DNA from 2 places in the Corynebacterium sp. ES2775-CONJ genome. Region 1 is predicted to be linked to the other one. Evidence: predicted binding sites of a transcription regulator. Region 1 holds the regulator's gene; the other holds the start of a gene.
The links. Region 1 encodes LexA, which represses DNA repair genes until DNA is damaged. Its sites were predicted from a motif close to CGAACANNTGTTCG; they were not measured.
Positions count from the first base shown of each region.

Region 1 (8,382 bases):
TTCCGCTAACCAACGATCCGGCCGATGTGGACGTGTAGCCGACGGTGTAGCTATACGGCTGTACTCGGAGCAAGATTTCCAATCTCGCCCCGAATTTACCGATCCTGAAATTCTGAGAACGAATCTAGCCAGCGTTATTCTCCAAATGTCAGCTCTCAACCTTGGCGATATCGAGGACTTCCCTTTTATCGAAGCCCCCGATACCAAGGCCATCCGGGACGGAGTATTGCTGCTGCATGAACTCAACGCCCTCGAACAGACGGAAACAGCAAATGGGAGCTATAAACTTACCCCAATTGGTCGAGACGTGGCTCGCATCCCGCTCGACCCACGTATGGCCCGTATGCTCGTTGAAGCGTATAAACTGGGGTGCCTGAAAGAGGCCCTGATCGTCGTAGCCGCCATGAGTATCCAAGAAATTCGCGAGCGTCCCTTCGACAGCCAAGCTCAGGCGGATCAACTCCATGCCCGATTTAAAGATAAGAAATCCGACTTCTCGACCTATCTCAATCTGTGGGAATATCTGGCAACGATTCGCCAAGAATTATCTGGCAACCAATTCCGCAAGCGTGTATCCCGAGAATATCTCAACTATATGCGCATTAGAGAATGGTTTGACTTAGTTCACCAGCTGATAAATATCTGCTCCCAATTAGGGTGGAACCTTTCTACTGTGCAGGAGCTCAGTGATTTTGTTCGGGGAAAAAAGCAGGGACTTTCTCAGTCACACGACTTGCTCATAGACCAAAATCAGACTGATGCCTTGCACCAATCTCTATTATCGGGTCTTCTCTCCCATATCGGTATACGAGAGCTGGACAGCAAAGAATACCGAGGCTCCCGCAATACTCGGTTCATGATTTTCCCCGGATCCGCGCTCAGTTCTTCGAAGGCGCCGTGCGTGATGGCTGGCGAACTCGTAGAAACGTCGCGTCTCTGGGCCCGCGATGTTGCGGAAATAGATCCACGGTGGGTGGAAAAATTAGGTGGCCCGCTTCTCAAGCATCAGTATTCGGAGCCGCACTGGTCGGCAAAAAAGACGGCAGCGATGGCGTACCAAAAGTCCACTCTCTACGGAGTTCCTGTTGTCATCGACCGGCTTGTCCCCTATCACCGAGTTGATCTGCGAGCTGCCCGGGATATCTTCATTCGCCACGCTCTGGTACAGGGCGAATGGACCACTCACCATTCTTTCTTCCACGAGAATAGGGAAAAACTTGACCGCGCACAGGACATCGAAAGCCGCGCTCGCCGACGCGATATCGTCGTGGACGAAGACACGCTCTTCGATTTCTACGAGCAACGAATCCCTGAACATATTGCTTCGGGGCGCTCTTTTGATAATTGGTGGAAGCGGAATCGGGCGAAAAATCCGCATCTTTTAGACTTCAATCCCGAGAATTTGGTCAACGAACAAGCCCGCGATATCACCGAGGACCTTTACCCAAGCTTCTGGCACCTTAAAGATATGAAGCTGGAACTCAGTTACGAGTTCGATCCCGGCAGCCATAATGATGGCCTCACGGTTTATGTCCCGGTGCCGCTGCTGGCTGGACTCGACCCAGATCCATTTCAGTGGCTTGTTCCTGGTCTACGCGAAGAGCTCATCACTGAATTAATCAGATCGCTACCCAAACCTCTGCGGCGACAAATCGTTCCAGCTCCAGAGTTTGCGAAAAAAGTTCTCCCCCTCCTCGATGCCAGACTTTCTACTCCGTTAACCGCACAGTTATCAGAGCAACTAGGAAAGTTAGGTGCCCAAGGTTTAAGCCCTAGCGCATTTGATTGGGAAAAAGTTCCTGATCACCTCAAAGTGAATTACGCCGCGATCGATCGTCGCGGGAAGGTCATTGATCACGACCGCAATCTCACTCGTCTAAAAAAGCGGCGTTCGGATCAAATCAAGTCCTCCGTGGCAAATATTTCCCAAAACGTCAATACCCGCATTTCACAGACGTGGGCTGCCGACACTTTAGGAACTATCGCCGAGGAAGCGGCTGCCACGGTCGACGGACTGCCCGTGACCACCTATCCCGCATTAGTAGTTACTGAAAAGGGCGTAGCTATTCAGGCGATGGGCACCCGGGCCGAAGCTGAGCAGGCGATGATGACCAGTACGATGACCCTGTTGATGCGGGCCATTAACGTCAACGATCAAAGGATGCTTAATGGACTTAGTCTCAAGCAACGGGTAGCGGTGGAGAATTATCCCCATGGAGGTTCGCACGGACTCGTCAACGATGCTCGTATCGCAGCAATTCGAGATGCACTTATCGATCACGGTGGCCCGGTGCGAGACCCAGAGAGATACCAGCAATTAGAGGCTCTCATCAGAAATGATGCTCCGTCTAGGGTGCGCAGGATGATTGTAGATATTGCACCAGGACTGGTCGAATACTTGGCTGTTTCTGCAGAGCTACACAACTGGACCGGCGAGGCCATCGAGGATATGAGGAAGCAATTAGCGTTCTTGCTACCAGCACAAGCGCTAACGATTTATGGGATAAGACGTCTGCGACACCTTCCCCGGTATCTCAAAGCCATGCAATATCGGCTCGATGATATGGCGGCCAACCCCGATCGAGATGCAGAGTATCAGCATCGAATTGAAAAGCTTGAAGATCAGTTATCACTTCGCATCGAGAACCTCCCCCCAGCGCGGCGACGGTCACGTGAGGTCAAAGATATTCAGTGGCTCATCCAGGAGTTACGCGTCAGTTTCTTTGCTCAGCGATTAGGCACAGCGGAAAAGGTCTCAGAAGCAAAAATTAGTAAAGCTATCACTCGCCTGACATAAATTTAAAAGGGATGGGGGCATACTCCCTCCATCCCTTGGATCTTTTTAGTTGTTTTCAGCCTCGCGCTCGCGGCGATGCATCAGGCGAATCTCAGCCTCAAAGTCGGCAGCTGATTCGAACGATTTATAAACCGAAGCAAATCGAAGATAGGCCACCTCATCGAGTTCTCGCAGTGGATCGAGAATAGCCAAACCAATATCATTGGCGTGAATCTGCGAGGAACCGTGCGACCGGACAGTGGCCTCCACTTGCTGCGCAAGAAGCTTCAAAGCATCATCGCCCACATCGCGCCCCTGGCATGCTCTTCGAACTCCAACAATCACCTTTTCCCTACTAAAGGGTTCAGTGAGGCCGTTCCGCTTCATCACGAGTAGTTGAGCTTTTTCTACCGTGGTAAAGCGCCCGCCACACGACATGCACTCGCGCCGGCGTCGAATCGCCGCACCAGATTCGGCGACCCGAGAGTCGATCACTTTTGATTGCTCATATTGACAGAAGGGGCAGTGCATAGTCGTACTCATACCTTTTCGGATAAAAAGCGATATTTACCTACATCATAGACCGCCCCGATTTAACCACCCAGCGGAATCGAGGAATAGGAAGCGACGGCATATGCACTTTCCCCGTCGGGTTGGCTACTAGCCCCCTCGTCGTTAGCGACGAGCAGTCCGAAGAATATGAAAAGACCAAAGATGCCACCCGCAATATAATTTTTCCAAGCGCTATCACCTTCGTCGTGAGAAACTATCTCCGGATAGGTTGTACCGCGCTGCGGCTCATGCTCGAAGGGGTTGGATACGAGCGAATAAGACAACGTGCGTATATAACGAGGTCCGCTACTACTATGCGTGAGCGATCGAATAGCTCCTCCATCCCAAACCTCAGCCGGAGGAACCATAACAGCATCTGCCTTGTTCAATGGTTCTAATATCGTCATGGTGTGGCTCCTTATATCTCGCTAAAATCACCGGGTCTGGACTCATGATCTATTTCTAACAGTTATGTTCGAATTTAACGTCCCCACAGATCCAAAGCGGGGCTCAATACTATCCATTTAGCAACTATGTTCGAATTATGCTCATGTTCGAGAGATATGTCAATATACAAGTGTGAAATCTCATTTTTTTGCTGCTCAGGAACGCCTTGGGTGGGCGAAGATTTTTCGAACACTATCGCGCAAATAGTAAGTGCGTTCTAATAATTCGGAGTTCTTTACATCTAAACTCGCACAATCGAACACGGTGCCCTAAACTAAATAATCGAATACCTTGGCGAGTCAACTCGCGAGGACCAACCCACTCAAGGAAAGCGCATTATGGCCTCCAAGAAGACCTCCGACGCAACCAAAATTTCTGGCACTCTAGCTCGGGAGAAATTATCAAAGCGCCAGGAGACCATCCTCCAAGTCATCAACGACGCTCTGGTTCTGCGCGGCTACCCGCCCAGCATCCGAGAAATTGGGGATGCCACTGGCTTGCAGTCCACTTCCTCTGTTGCCTATCAACTCAGAGAGCTCGAGCGCAAGGGCTATATAAAAAGGGATGCAAATAAGCCGCGTGCTGTTGATATCAAGGTCAACCTCTCTCCACAGCGCACTGCCGCCAAGAAGGATTCTCAACCCATCAGTGTTCAAGACGAGAGTGATCGTGCACATACTTCCTATATACCGCTCGTCGGGGCGATTGCGGCAGGCAACCCGATTCTAGCCGAGGAAAATATCGACACCTACTACCCTGTCCCCAAAGATTTTGTAGGTGATGGCGACCTCTTCATGCTCCAGGTCGTTGGCGAGTCCATGCAAGACGCCGGAATACTGGACGGCGACTATATCATCATCCGATCTCAGCCTGTTGCCAATAACGGCGAGTTTGTGGCGGCTATGATCGATGGGGAAGCTACGGTCAAGGAGTTCAGAAAAGATCGAACCGGCATCTGGCTGCTGCCACACAACCCAGTCTTCGACCCCATCCCCGCAACTCCCGAAACCGAAATCTTGGGAAAGGTCGTCTCGGTATTTCGCACCTTTTAGGAACTACCGCCCGAACCCTGCGGGGGTACAAACATTACCCCCGAAACGGAATTGTCAGTGAAATCACAGGAAACAACATAAACAAAGAACTAGTGTGTTTATCAGTTTTTCCCCAGCTAGATGAGTCAATTTGAGCGGCCTCGTAGAGGTATAGGTGTGGTTTTTAGGTCGTGATCGCACGGCCACTTCTGATTTTCCCCACATAAACATGCAAGAATAAAGGGAGGAATTTTCCAAACAAAAAGAAAACGGGCATTATTTCTCGCAGGCCTATGCCCGTTTCTAGGGCACCCGCCGCACATGCTCGGGGCAATATGAGGAGTGATTGAGACCATGTATTCAGAAGAACGCCGCCGCCAAATTGCTTCTCTTACCGCTGTGGAAGGACGAGTTAACGTCACCGAATTAGCCGCACGCTTTAATGTCACTGCCGAGACAATCAGACGTGATCTTGCGGTTTTAGATCGCGAGGGTGTCGTCCACCGGGTCCACGGAGGCGCGGTGGCGAACCAGACTTTTCAAACCACTGAATATCCCCTCGATACCCGAGCCCGTTCCGCCTCGGGGGCAAAAAATTCCATCGCACAAGCAGCGGTCAGATTCCTTCCGCCTTCACAGGGAGGAATATTCCTTGATGCCGGTACAACAACAGCAGCCCTGGCAGATATCATCGCGCTACAACCCCAAGCCAAGCAATGGGCGATCGTCACTAATTCTTTGTCCATTGCTCTTAATTTGGCCAATTCAGGTCTCGACGAAATCCAGCTACTCGGAGGCAGCGTTCGCTCAATTACCCAGGCAGTTGTCGGTGATACCGCACTAAGAACCCTCGCACTGCTGCGTGCTGAGGTTGCGTTTATAGGGACTAATGCCCTCACGCTTGATCACGGTCTCTCGACAGCGGACGCGCAAGAGGCTGCTATTAAATCCGCCATGATCACCAATGCACGCAAGATCGTCGTCCTGTGCGACTCGACTAAAATGGGTACAGATTATCTCGTGAGCTTTGGTTCGATTGCAGATATCGATGTTATCATCACTGATTCCAATGCCCCCGAATCCTTTGTAAAAGCACTGAAGGAAAACAATATAGAGGTAGTAATCGCAGACTAGGCACAAAAATATCCCGCTAGTCATAGCTACTAGCGGGATTAGTTCTAACCTTCGAGGATGTCACGCACCTTGGCGCGGGCATCCTTAGCACCGTCTGCGTGGAGAGCAGCCTGAGCAGCTCTCTGGCAGGTCTCAAAATCAACGGCTGCTAGCTGTGCACCCACTCCGGCGATAGCTGTCGCAGCGGTTGATAGCGAGTTCACACCTAAACCGGTGAGCACGCATGCAAGCATGGGATCTGCTGCTGCCTCACCGCAAACGCCAACAGCGGTATTCGTCCGCTGGCCTTCCTTGCACGTGAGATCGATCAAACGCAGCACGGCTGGCTGCCATGGATCCGTGAGATAGGCGAGCTGAGGAGACAACCTGTCGGCGGCCATCGTATACTGTGTCAGATCATTGGTGCCAATGGAGACGAAGTCTAGATACTGCATGATTTTATCTGCCATAAGGGCAGCCGCCGGAACCTCAATCATGGCACCTGCGACGAGGCCACGCTCGCGGCACAAATCTGAGAACCACTTGGCCTCTCGAGTTGTGGCTACCATTGGAGCCATTACCCACGTCGGAGCGGACTCGTCACGGCCTAGTTCACGAGCAGCTTGTGCAATAGCGTCGAGCTGACGGGTCATCAGTGATTCATTAGACAAGGCGATGCGCAAACCACGAACGCCCAGAGCTGGGTTAGTCTCGTCAATAAGGGATGCAAAAGCTATAGGCTTATCAGAACCAGCATCCAAGGTGCGTACAACTACTTTGGAGTCCGGGAACTGTTCGAGGACCTTTCGGTAAATGTCGGCTTGCTCATCAACACTTGGTTCTTCGGTGGCATTCAGGAAACACAACTCAGTTCGGAATAGACCGACTCCCTCAGCTTGTGATTCCTCAGCTGCAATGCGAGCGGCTTTACCGTCTTGCACATTGGCCAACAGCTGAACAGCATAGCCGTCCTTGGTTTGTGCCGGACCTCGCCACTTGGAGACCCACTCAGCTAATTCATCCGACTTGCGCTCTGCTGCTTGAGCAGTCTCCGGATGAGGCTCTACCTCGATAGTTCCCAGGTAACCGTCCACCAGTACGTGCGTTCCGGCTTTGATATCGGTGATTTCTGATCCAGCTGCGACAATGCACGGCACGTTGAGCTGGCGTGCAATGATGGCAGTATGAGAGGTAGGACCGCCTAATTCCGTGACTAAACCGACGAAGTATTTAGTATCAAGCGCCGCGGTATCTGCTGGAGAAAGATCATCGGCGAATAGCACCACGCGCTCATCGACATCGGGGAGCCCAGGCTCTGGTTCACCGCGAAGCTCCGCGATTACACGATCGCGAATATCCTTCAGGTCCGTGGTGCGCTCGGCCATAAGACCACCAGCGGCTTCAAACATGGACACAAATTTATCGGTAGCAGCCATCACAGCGTACTCCGCGGTGTGTCCACCCTTGATTCCCTTGGTCACTAGCTTGCGCCAGCCACGGTCGTTTACCATACCTGCGGTAGCCTTCAGTACAGCAGCGGCGTCGCCCACGGCATGCTCCGAGCGCCTGAGTAGGCGTCCGGCCACAATATCGGCAGCTCCAGCGAAGCGCTCTACCTCTGGCGCCCGAAGATCTTCGGCAAGCTGGGGAGACTCTTTGGGCAGCTCGGGGCGGGCGCTGATCCATACAGCCTTCGCGTAGCGGACACCCCCTACCACACCAGTACCTTTATATTTCGTGTTACCAGTCACATCGCTTGTCAATATAATTCATCCTCACTTTTACATAGCTAACAAACCCAGAACACCACAAAAATCCCAAAAAAGCAATACGATTCACACATTCGGGCGTCAAAACTCACCCTCTTTGTTGGGTTTTAATTGACATCTAAAAATAATAAGGCTTACTCTTCAAGGAAGATCCTGTTATCCTCTCAGCAGCGCGTCACTGAGCTGCACCTTAGCTTCGATGGCTGGATATCAACTCCGTATCAACTATGAGATATTTCAGCCATGAGCTAGGTTGCGGGATCCGCAACGGTTCAGGTGCCCCTCATAGCACCACACGGAAAGCGTTTTGTCCTGTTCTTCATACGCGCAACCCGGCTTTGTGCCATGGTGCCTTCGATGAAAGCCAGTAATTTTTGTGATCGTCACCCTCACTACCAACCCGAGCATAGATACAACTTTTCTGCTAAACGACGAGCTGCGTCCAGGTGGAGTGCACCGCATGGAAACGTCACTCAGTTCAGCTGGAGGCAAAGGGATTAACGTATCCCACGCTATCTTCAAGGCCGATCGCCGAACTCTGGCAGTTTTCCCTTGTTCGAAATCTGACCCGCTCCTCCCCCTCATCAGGCAGACCGGGATCCCCTACCGAAACCTCGAAACTTTAGGTTCTACACGAGTTAATACCACGCTTTCTTCCCCGAAGGGCATAACGACAAAGCTGAATGGCCAGGGT
Region 1 covers NZ_JANUXT010000001.1:221,507-229,888, reverse strand. Annotated here, with positions in the region: gene hrpA (ATP-dependent RNA helicase HrpA) at 1-2,797, shown strand, start outside; gene nrdR (transcriptional regulator NrdR) at 2,843-3,307, opposite strand; gene NXT01_RS01020 (hypothetical protein) at 3,370-3,735, opposite strand; gene lexA (transcriptional repressor LexA) at 4,114-4,827, shown strand; gene NXT01_RS01010 (DeoR/GlpR family DNA-binding transcription regulator) at 5,161-5,940, shown strand; gene ptsP (phosphoenolpyruvate--protein phosphotransferase) at 5,985-7,670, opposite strand; gene NXT01_RS01000 (1-phosphofructokinase family hexose kinase) at 8,065-8,382, shown strand, end outside.

Region 2 (8,382 bases), 200 kb from region 1:
CTAGGCTCGCACCCCGGCGGAATTCATATTGAATTTACCGGAGAGAATGTCACTGAATGCCTAGGAGGTGCTGAGGATATCCAAGACTTGGATCTGCCCGGTCGCTATGAGTCAGCGTGTGATCCCCGTCTGAATACTCAACAGTCTCTTGAACTGGCATTCCTAGTCGCTGAGATGCTAAGAAATTAAAAAAGGAACCCGCCATTTGGCGGGTTCTTTTTTCCTAGGACACGGTGGCAGTTATGCGCTGGCCCGGTTTAACGGATTTACCCGCTTTCGGTGATTGCTTAGTCACAATTGCTCCGTCGTCCGCACTCGACGCTACAACTAAACTGAGTCCAGCGTCTCGAGCGGCGCGCGCGGCATCGGCAACGCTCAAGCCAACAAAATCGGGAACCGATATCCTCGACACTACAATGATGGTGACCTCCGCTGCGTCGGCGTCGATGAGTGTTCCAGGTGGCGGATCGAGCGTGGCTACCGCCTGATCAGAAAAGCCCGCAGCGGTGGCTGAAGATGCTCGTTTAGTGGCTTTAACCTTAACGCCTAGGTCCTCTAATTGGCTGCGAACCTCGGCAGCGTCAAGCCCGACAACCTCGGGCAGAACTACCGCCGTGGACACTGAGATTGTAATATCCTGACCTTTCGCCGCTTGTTCGCCAGCAGGCGGATCACTCTTGATCACTTTGCCATCTGTCATCGTCTCATCGTAGATTTTTTCAATAATGACATTGAAGCCAGCCTCTTCGAGGATGGTGCGCGCCTGTGGGCTTGTCTGGCCCTTAACCTCAGGTACTGTCACCGGCTCGGGCCCCTTGGAGCGATGCACTGTGACTACCGATTGGGTAAGCACCTCCGTGCCGGGTTCCGGTTCCACGCGGCTGATCTCACCCGCTGGGATATCGGAGGAGAATTCTGGTTCTCCCTCTTGAGCCGCCAATGTGTAATTGGCCAGAATCTGAGGGTAGTTAGCGATTCCCCGAAAATCAGGCACCCGTGGACGCCCCTTGGACACCAAAAGGGTGACAACGTCACCCTTAACCTGTCGTCCACCTGCTTGAGGATCGGTGCCAGCAGCAAAACCTACCGGAATATCGTTGGCATAGGCCTCCTGGCTGGTGGTTGAGAAACCGGCTTCACTCAGTACTCGTTCAGCAGCTACTCGCTCCATACCAATGACCTGTGGGATCTCCCCGTAGCGGCCGGAACCAAACCACCACCCACCGATCGCTACCGCAATGGTGAGAATGAGGGCCAAAATTGTCCACGCAATCAGTCGCCCTTTGCCGCGGTTGTGAGCGGTCACTGGTGGGGTATATGGGATGGTTACTGGCTCCGGAATATAGCGTGGCGCGCTATTTACGGGAGCAAAGGTAGTGGTCTCGTTGAGAGCGTCAAAATCGGGGGCTGATTCTGTGGCAAGAATGGAAGTCTCTTCATTGCTGCCGATTACTGGCAGTACGGTGGTGCTATCCACCGGATTCTCGCTCATCTCTCCAGCAGTTAGCGCCGTTGTGAACATGGCAGAATTGTCGTCTTCGATTATGCCTTCAGCGGCACGCGAGGCCGCACCGTCGCGAGGCACGGGCACCGTGAAATCAGGAAGCTGCAATTCCTCAGCGACGTCTTCGAGTGCGAGTAGAAATTCCGATGCATTATTAAAGCGCTCGCTGGGACTAAAAGAGCACGACGACACTACCAATTCATCGATGAGCTTCGGAACCCCGCTGATTTGAGAGCTGGGAACAGGCACGTCGATATCGAGCCGCGCAAACGCTTTTTCCATATCGGATTCACCCGTAAAGGGTGTTTCTCCGGTGAGCAGTTCGAAGAGCACCAGACCTGCGGAGTACACATCAGACGCTGGGGTGATGGAGGCACCGGAAACCTGTTCTGGTGACAGATAGCTAACCGTACCGACAATTGAGTTCTGATCGCCGTCGTGGGCGGCGGCGCGCACGAGACCAAAGTCGGAGAGCTTAACCTGGTGATGGGACGAGATGAGAATATTATCTGGCTTCAGATCACGGTGGACGAGTCCGGTTTGATGGACGGCATCAAGACCCTTAAGGACCTCGCGCATCACCGCGACGGCGGCATGCGGTGGCATAGGACCGCGCTCAGCGAGTAATTCCCGCAACGTGCCGCCGGTGATCAACTCCATGATGAGGTAGAGGTGTTGCCCCTGCGAGGAGAAATCATAGACGCCGACAAGGTTAGGGTGGTTGATGCGCGCCATCGCCTGGGCTTCGCGGTGGAACCGCTGTCTAAAGACAGGGTCGTTAACGTAGCGTTCGTTCATGACCTTGGCGGCCACGCGCCGACCCAGGCGGGTATCGAGGCAGCGGTAAACCGTGGACATTCCACCTTTCGCAATCGGTGCTTCGATTTTGTACCGGTCTTCGAGGATATCGCCAACGTTTAACTGCATGCTTTCGATTATTCCCTAAAACCTCGGAGTTGCGGAAACTGCGTCAGTGAGAAAAGTCTTGGTATGTTAGCTGTGTGAGTAGTGAAAAAGTTTCAGCTTCGATAATCCCCGCCGATACCGAATTGCTAACAGTGGTTGAATATGCCCAGCGCTTGGGTGTTGCAGTGACCCGAGTATTCGATATGTTGGGCGAGCATAGGCTCATCTGTGTATACGATGGTGCGATCAAAAAAATTCCGGCCGATTTCCTTTCCGCGAAGGGAACAACCAATAAATTCGTCCCAGGTCTTATCGCCCTACTCTCGGACGGTGGCTATACCGATACCGAAATTTTTACCTATCTCTACACTGACGATGACTCCCTTCCTGGTCGTCCTATAGATGCCCTCCACGGGCATCTAGCGCGCGAAGTTATGCGGCGCGCACAGGCTATGGGTCTCTAGATTCTTATAAGCCGTGCTGCGCTGACGGCTACCAGGGCGCAACAGATGACCCAGATCGGATTATAGAGTTGGTGATTGCCCGAACCGGTAAAGCTGGCCGCAATGAAGATGCTGCAAGCTGCGAGTGCCCGGATGAGTAAAGGCCTCTCGCGTAGTCCAACTACCACCGCGCTCAATGGCAGAATACTGGCGTAGTACCACGGTAATACCACTGCATTAAAGCTCAAGACCACGATATACATGACAGCCATAGCGGCCACCGGTTTCGTGCGACCCCACCACCAACAGAGGAGATACCCTCCGACCATGATGACAGCACCCATCTGGCGCATCACTGCCAGAACCTCGTTATACGGGAAGGGCTCGATAAATAGTGACCCAATAACCGCGATCTGGTCACTGATAAGGGTAGGGACGGACAGCGAATTTATAACCTTGGAATTACCCGTGAGCGCTTGGATCCATCCATAGGAAGCACCCGAAGCGGTGGTGATTAACGCTAGAACGGCTACACTAAGAAGTGCTCCGATTGTTGCGTGCAAGAAAAAGGCGCGCACCCGAGCAGCTGTTGAGTTGTGGCGATTGACCGCGATCCAGATCACAAAAGGTAGGACAAAACCCGCCGTTGCCTTTAGCGACATCGCTAATGCAATGAGCACAATACCGCTATAGAATCCCCCAATATTGGGAAAGCGGTAGATGCTCACGAGGCCGACCATCACCAGACCTACCATGATGGCCTCATTATGCAGGCCACCAATAAGATGGATGAGCATGACAGGATTGAGCACGCCTATCCACAGCGCAAAACTTCTGTCTACACCGAATATCAGCGCCAGCCGAACCACACCATAAGCTATGAGTGCACACCCGATCAGCATGACGGCTTTTATGAGGTAGACACCTATGAGCACCTGATCGCCCGCTAGAATCGTGATTCCCTTGCTCAACCATAAATGCAATGGCCCATATGGGGTAGTGGTATTACGCCAATCATGGGAGACCTCGAAGAGGTAATTATTGGGATTAACAGCGGGGCCTTGGGTGTAGGCGTCGAAACCGTCGCGCAACAGAGTACCTTGCATGAGGTAGGAGTAGACATCACGCGACATAAGGGGAGCTGCTGGAATGAGAGGCACCACCCACCACAGCATAACCTTACGCATAAAGGAATAACTTGGTAGGCAGAGTCCGAGAAGAACCCACGCCGCTATCAGACCCATGGTGCCCACCCACACCGCGGTATTAGACAACGTTGCTCCGTGACCAAAGCTGAGAAATTCCCAACCGAGACGCTTGAGTAGCCCGTCGCGCCGCTGGATTGCACCGCCACCAAAAGAACCTAGAGTAAGCAGGAGAGCAGAGACTGAGCCGAGGATGAGGCCAGCGCGGGCGGGGGAAAGCTGGGTGATGTGCGAATAAAAAGGTGAGCTGGCAGGCATATCAGTGGCTAAAGGGCACGCGCCGTGGCCTGGGAGGCAATCTGCGAGAGTAACTCAAATACTTCTGGCTTCAGGTTAAGCTGCTCCAGATAGTGAAGTCCTTGTGAGACCATCGTGTCAATTCGCTCTTCGATTGCTTCATCGGCCCCTGTGCTTTTGATATCGGCCGTTAGCTGGCTAATAGCTGCAGCGTCCACGACGTTGCCTATACCAGCTCGAATCCGCTTTTTAGTTGCGGGATCAGCAAGTTTGAGCGCAGTGGCGAGAAGTACCGTTCGTTTACCCTCGCGCAGATCGTCGCCTGCTGGTTTGCCGGTAACCTCAGGATCCCCGAAGACCCCCAATTGATCGTCTCGGAGTTGGAAAGCTATACCGATTTCCCTACCAAAGTGTCGCAAACCGGTGATTCGTTCGGCCGAGGCATCACCGAGTGCAGCTCCGATATGTAAGGGGCGCTCGATGGTATAGGCGGCGGTTTTGAAACGATTGACATTATTGGCTAGGGCGAGATCTTCGCTTGAGCTAGCCTCTAGCGCGATATCAAGTAATTGGCCGCCGATAACCTCCGTTCGCATTCCGCGCCATGCCGGTAGGGCTCTGGTGATGGCAGCGGGGCTTAACCCAGAGGAGTGGAACATATCGTCGGCCCAAACGAGCCCGAGATCGCCCATGAGGATGGCGACTGATTCTCCAAAGTGAGCGCTATCGCGAGACCAGCCGCGCTGTCGGTGTGTGGATTCGATGAGGCGGTGAAAGGTGGGATTGCCGCGTCTCGTATCAGAAGAATCGATAATATCGTCGTGGATGAGAGCACAGGCCTGAATAAATTCAAGCGAAGATATGGCAGTGATAACAGCTTCGACGTCTTCACACTCATGACCAGCTGCCACATAACCTGCCCAGGCGCACAGAGGTCGCATCCTTTTCCCGCCGCTTAGGACAAATGTTTCCAGTTTCCCTACAGCCTCCGAGACAGGGTCTCCGATAGTAGCAATAGCTTCGCGCTGCTCGCTAAAGAAGCGGCGGAGCTTATCTTCAACACGAGCTGGTAGATCCTCGATTGCAGGGTACTGATTCATGATTCCTCGCGCGGGTGAATGAGTTCGAATTATTAACGTATTGCGGCGGATGTCACCAAGTCTTCCTGACTAGTTTACGGTATATCCGCTACCGCGCAGCATTTTTTTAAGCAGCGCACTCTCATCAGGTCTGTAGTGAGCTGAGCGCCTGCACTGGCTTAGGGGCGCAGTTGCTTAGAGAGGATGGCAAAGGGGCGGGCATCGCCGCGAAAGTGAAAATCGCGAAGTACATCTTGAAAGCCAAAGTTCCTATACAGGTGGAAGGCTGCATTCTCTTCTGCGTTCACTTCGGGAGTAGATAGTATCGCGTACTCACAGTCCACCTTGTGCAGTAGCTGTTGGAGGAGGGAGTGGCCGATCCCCAGTCCTTGGAGTCGGGGTTCGACGTGAATTTCGGAAATAGTGAAATAATCTCCTAGCACCTCTAAGCGGTGTGACCCATGCTCACGCAAACCGCGCCGAATTTCTTGGTCCCACCACTGGTGGCGGGCTCCGCGGTGGCCAAAACAAAAGCCCAAAAGGTGGCTGGCATCATGCGCGATAACTGATTGAAAATCTTTTTCGAGGGAGGCAATCCGCCACGCTTTCATCGCTGTGTTGTGCACGTCTGTGCCATAACTCATCGCACGGATATAAATACTGACCAGTTGGGGACAGAGCACCGAGAATTCATAAGGGCTCAGGCGTGAGTAGAAGATAGGCACCCTTGTATGGAACCACGTTTTTAAGCAGATAACTTTGTTTAGCGGAAAATACCCCTTCTCATTTTAGAACATATGTTCTAAAATGAGAAGTGTGTAGTCCACCTCATTCGATAATCTGAGCTACAACAAGCAAATCTTCGTTCTAAAAAGGCATAAGCCCCCTGAGTCTCGTCGCTCGAAAGGCGTGAATGATTAAGGAGAAAGATAATGGGAGTCGTCGTTTCGGCTAGTACACGTTTTCAGGCTGGTCAGGGGAGTGCCGCGGGTTTCTTAAACCGTGCTCAGGTGCTCACCCGTGAGGCGGTGCAGGCTCGCGACCACGGTCGTCTCGATATCGCCTTAGAATATGCATACCTGGCATCCATTAAGGTTGCGGCTGCGTGGGTGTCCTGTACCGTCGTGGCGAAGCGTAAACGGAAGCCGCGTTCAGTTTTTGCTCAGTTAGCTATGGTGGGCGGCGAGGCTACGCAGTGGGCGCAGCGTATCGGAGCCTTTTCGCAATTGCGTAGCCGATCTCTATCGGGATTGGAGTGCCAGCTAACCGTGGAGGTCTTAGATGAGCTCATCGAGCTCGTGGCCGAGTTTTATAACGAGGTGGATCGGATTACCGTGGTCTCCTACCCAGCGGCTTCTTAGATGGGGGTGACGTGGCTAGAAAAGTGTTCGCTAAGGGAACTTTCGCTTCGGGGTGGCCGTTGTAGTACTAAGAAGGCATAATCTTTGCTATGTCGAGAGCGGTTTCATGCAGCTCCTCCCGATAAAAAGGCATTATGCTGGTTGTATTCACAATATATCGCTGCATTGCGTACCAAGGGAGGCGCCGTGTCACTTTCCGAGCACGAGCAAGAATTACTCAAGGAGATCGAACGGTCGTTGCTGGCGGAGGATCCACATTTCGGTAAGTCGGTCCCGCGAGGCGAAGCTCATAGCGCGCTGAGCTTCAGGGGCTTTGCAGTTATCGTCATTGGCCTTGTGATGTTGGTCGGTGGGGTAGCACTTAGTCAAATCTCCCTATGGCTGGTTGCCCTCAGTATTGTCGGCTTTGTGGTGATGGTGGCTGGCGCTATCTGGATGCTCAGTGGAGATGGTGCTTCTAGTGGTTTAACGAAGAGAGAGAAAACCCTACCACGGCCGGTCAAAGACGACGGCTTGGGGTCGCGTATGGAAGAGAATTTCCGCAAACGCTTCGAAAAATAAACGCTTTTTATCTCAGCCCTCAAGAGAAATCTTGGGGGTTTTTATTGTGCTCCCCACTTCCCCCCACCATCAATGGCTGGGTTTTAAATTTTTTGGATAGTGCTGGAATGGTTCTCGGTTAAGTTGTGGATGATGGTGCAGTTCGCCACAGAAATATGAGGTTTTTGAGGACTGCTGTTAAGTCTTGTGAATGATGGGTGTGTCTTATACTAGCGGTGTACAACGATACCAATGGGGGAGAATCCAGGGGTGAACTGGCTATAGCTAAAATTTTGCCCCACTCATATCTGCGCAGGTAAAAGCATTTTTTGCGCGCAAGAAAAGGGTGGATTCAATGTTTGGCTACAAAAAGTGGGGGATTGTGGGGTAGAGTGGGGCACGTAGTAAACGGGAAACCTTCGCAGATAAGTGGAGGACACACGATTACTGCCCCTTGATTGTCAACCGAGGCTTGGAAAAGAAAGGTGGGTGCCTGCATCCATGTTTCTGGGAACTTATACCCCCAAGCTGGACGATAAGGGCCGCCTGACTCTTCCGGCAAAATTTCGAGAGGAATTAGCCGGCGGTCTCATGGTGACCAAAGGGCAAGACCATTCCCTGGCGGTCTACCCGAAGGATGAATTTGTCAAACGCGCTCGCAAAGCGGCAGAAGTTTCGCGAACGAATCCTGAGGCACGCGCCTTTATCCGTAACCTCGCAGCAAGTGCGGATGAACAAAGGCCAGATGGTCAAGGACGCATCACTTTATCGGCTCCGCACCGTGAGTATGCGGGTCTTGTGAAGGAATGTGTGGTCATAGGATCCATGGATTTCCTTGAAATCTGGGACGCCGAGGCCTGGGCAACGTACCAAGAAGAAACTGAAGCAGCCTTCGCAGCTGCCGATGGTGATATCTTGGGCGGTTTGCTCTAACGCTGCATCGAGTACGCGGAGTGTACATATGAACTCCATTCTTGATCGTCGTTCTGGTGTACTTCCCCGACATCAGAGCCTGGATCTAATCCAGTGGATGAAGAATGGGGCTCTATGTATACCCCACCAACTCGACTGGCATGACGAAGAGTTCAAGGGAAAGAGACGCTTGTG
Region 2 covers NZ_JANUXT010000001.1:25,797-34,178, forward strand. Annotated here, with positions in the region: gene NXT01_RS00125 (class II 3-deoxy-7-phosphoheptulonate synthase) at 1-189, shown strand, start outside; gene pknB (Stk1 family PASTA domain-containing Ser/Thr kinase) at 224-2,431, opposite strand; gene NXT01_RS00135 (Rv2175c family DNA-binding protein) at 2,506-2,874, shown strand; gene NXT01_RS00140 (alpha-(1->6)-mannopyranosyltransferase A) at 2,871-4,316, opposite strand; gene NXT01_RS00145 (polyprenyl synthetase family protein) at 4,325-5,395, opposite strand; gene NXT01_RS00150 (GNAT family N-acetyltransferase) at 5,554-6,099, opposite strand; gene NXT01_RS00155 (SAV_6107 family HEPN domain-containing protein) at 6,307-6,735, shown strand; gene NXT01_RS00160 (DUF3040 domain-containing protein) at 6,922-7,296, shown strand; gene mraZ (division/cell wall cluster transcriptional repressor MraZ) at 7,777-8,208, shown strand; gene rsmH (16S rRNA (cytosine(1402)-N(4))-methyltransferase RsmH) at 8,380-8,382, shown strand, end outside.
Region 2: NXT01_RS00155 (SAV_6107 family HEPN domain-containing protein) is a predicted target of LexA. The motif match lies at 6,165-6,178, and genes of this name have one in related genera.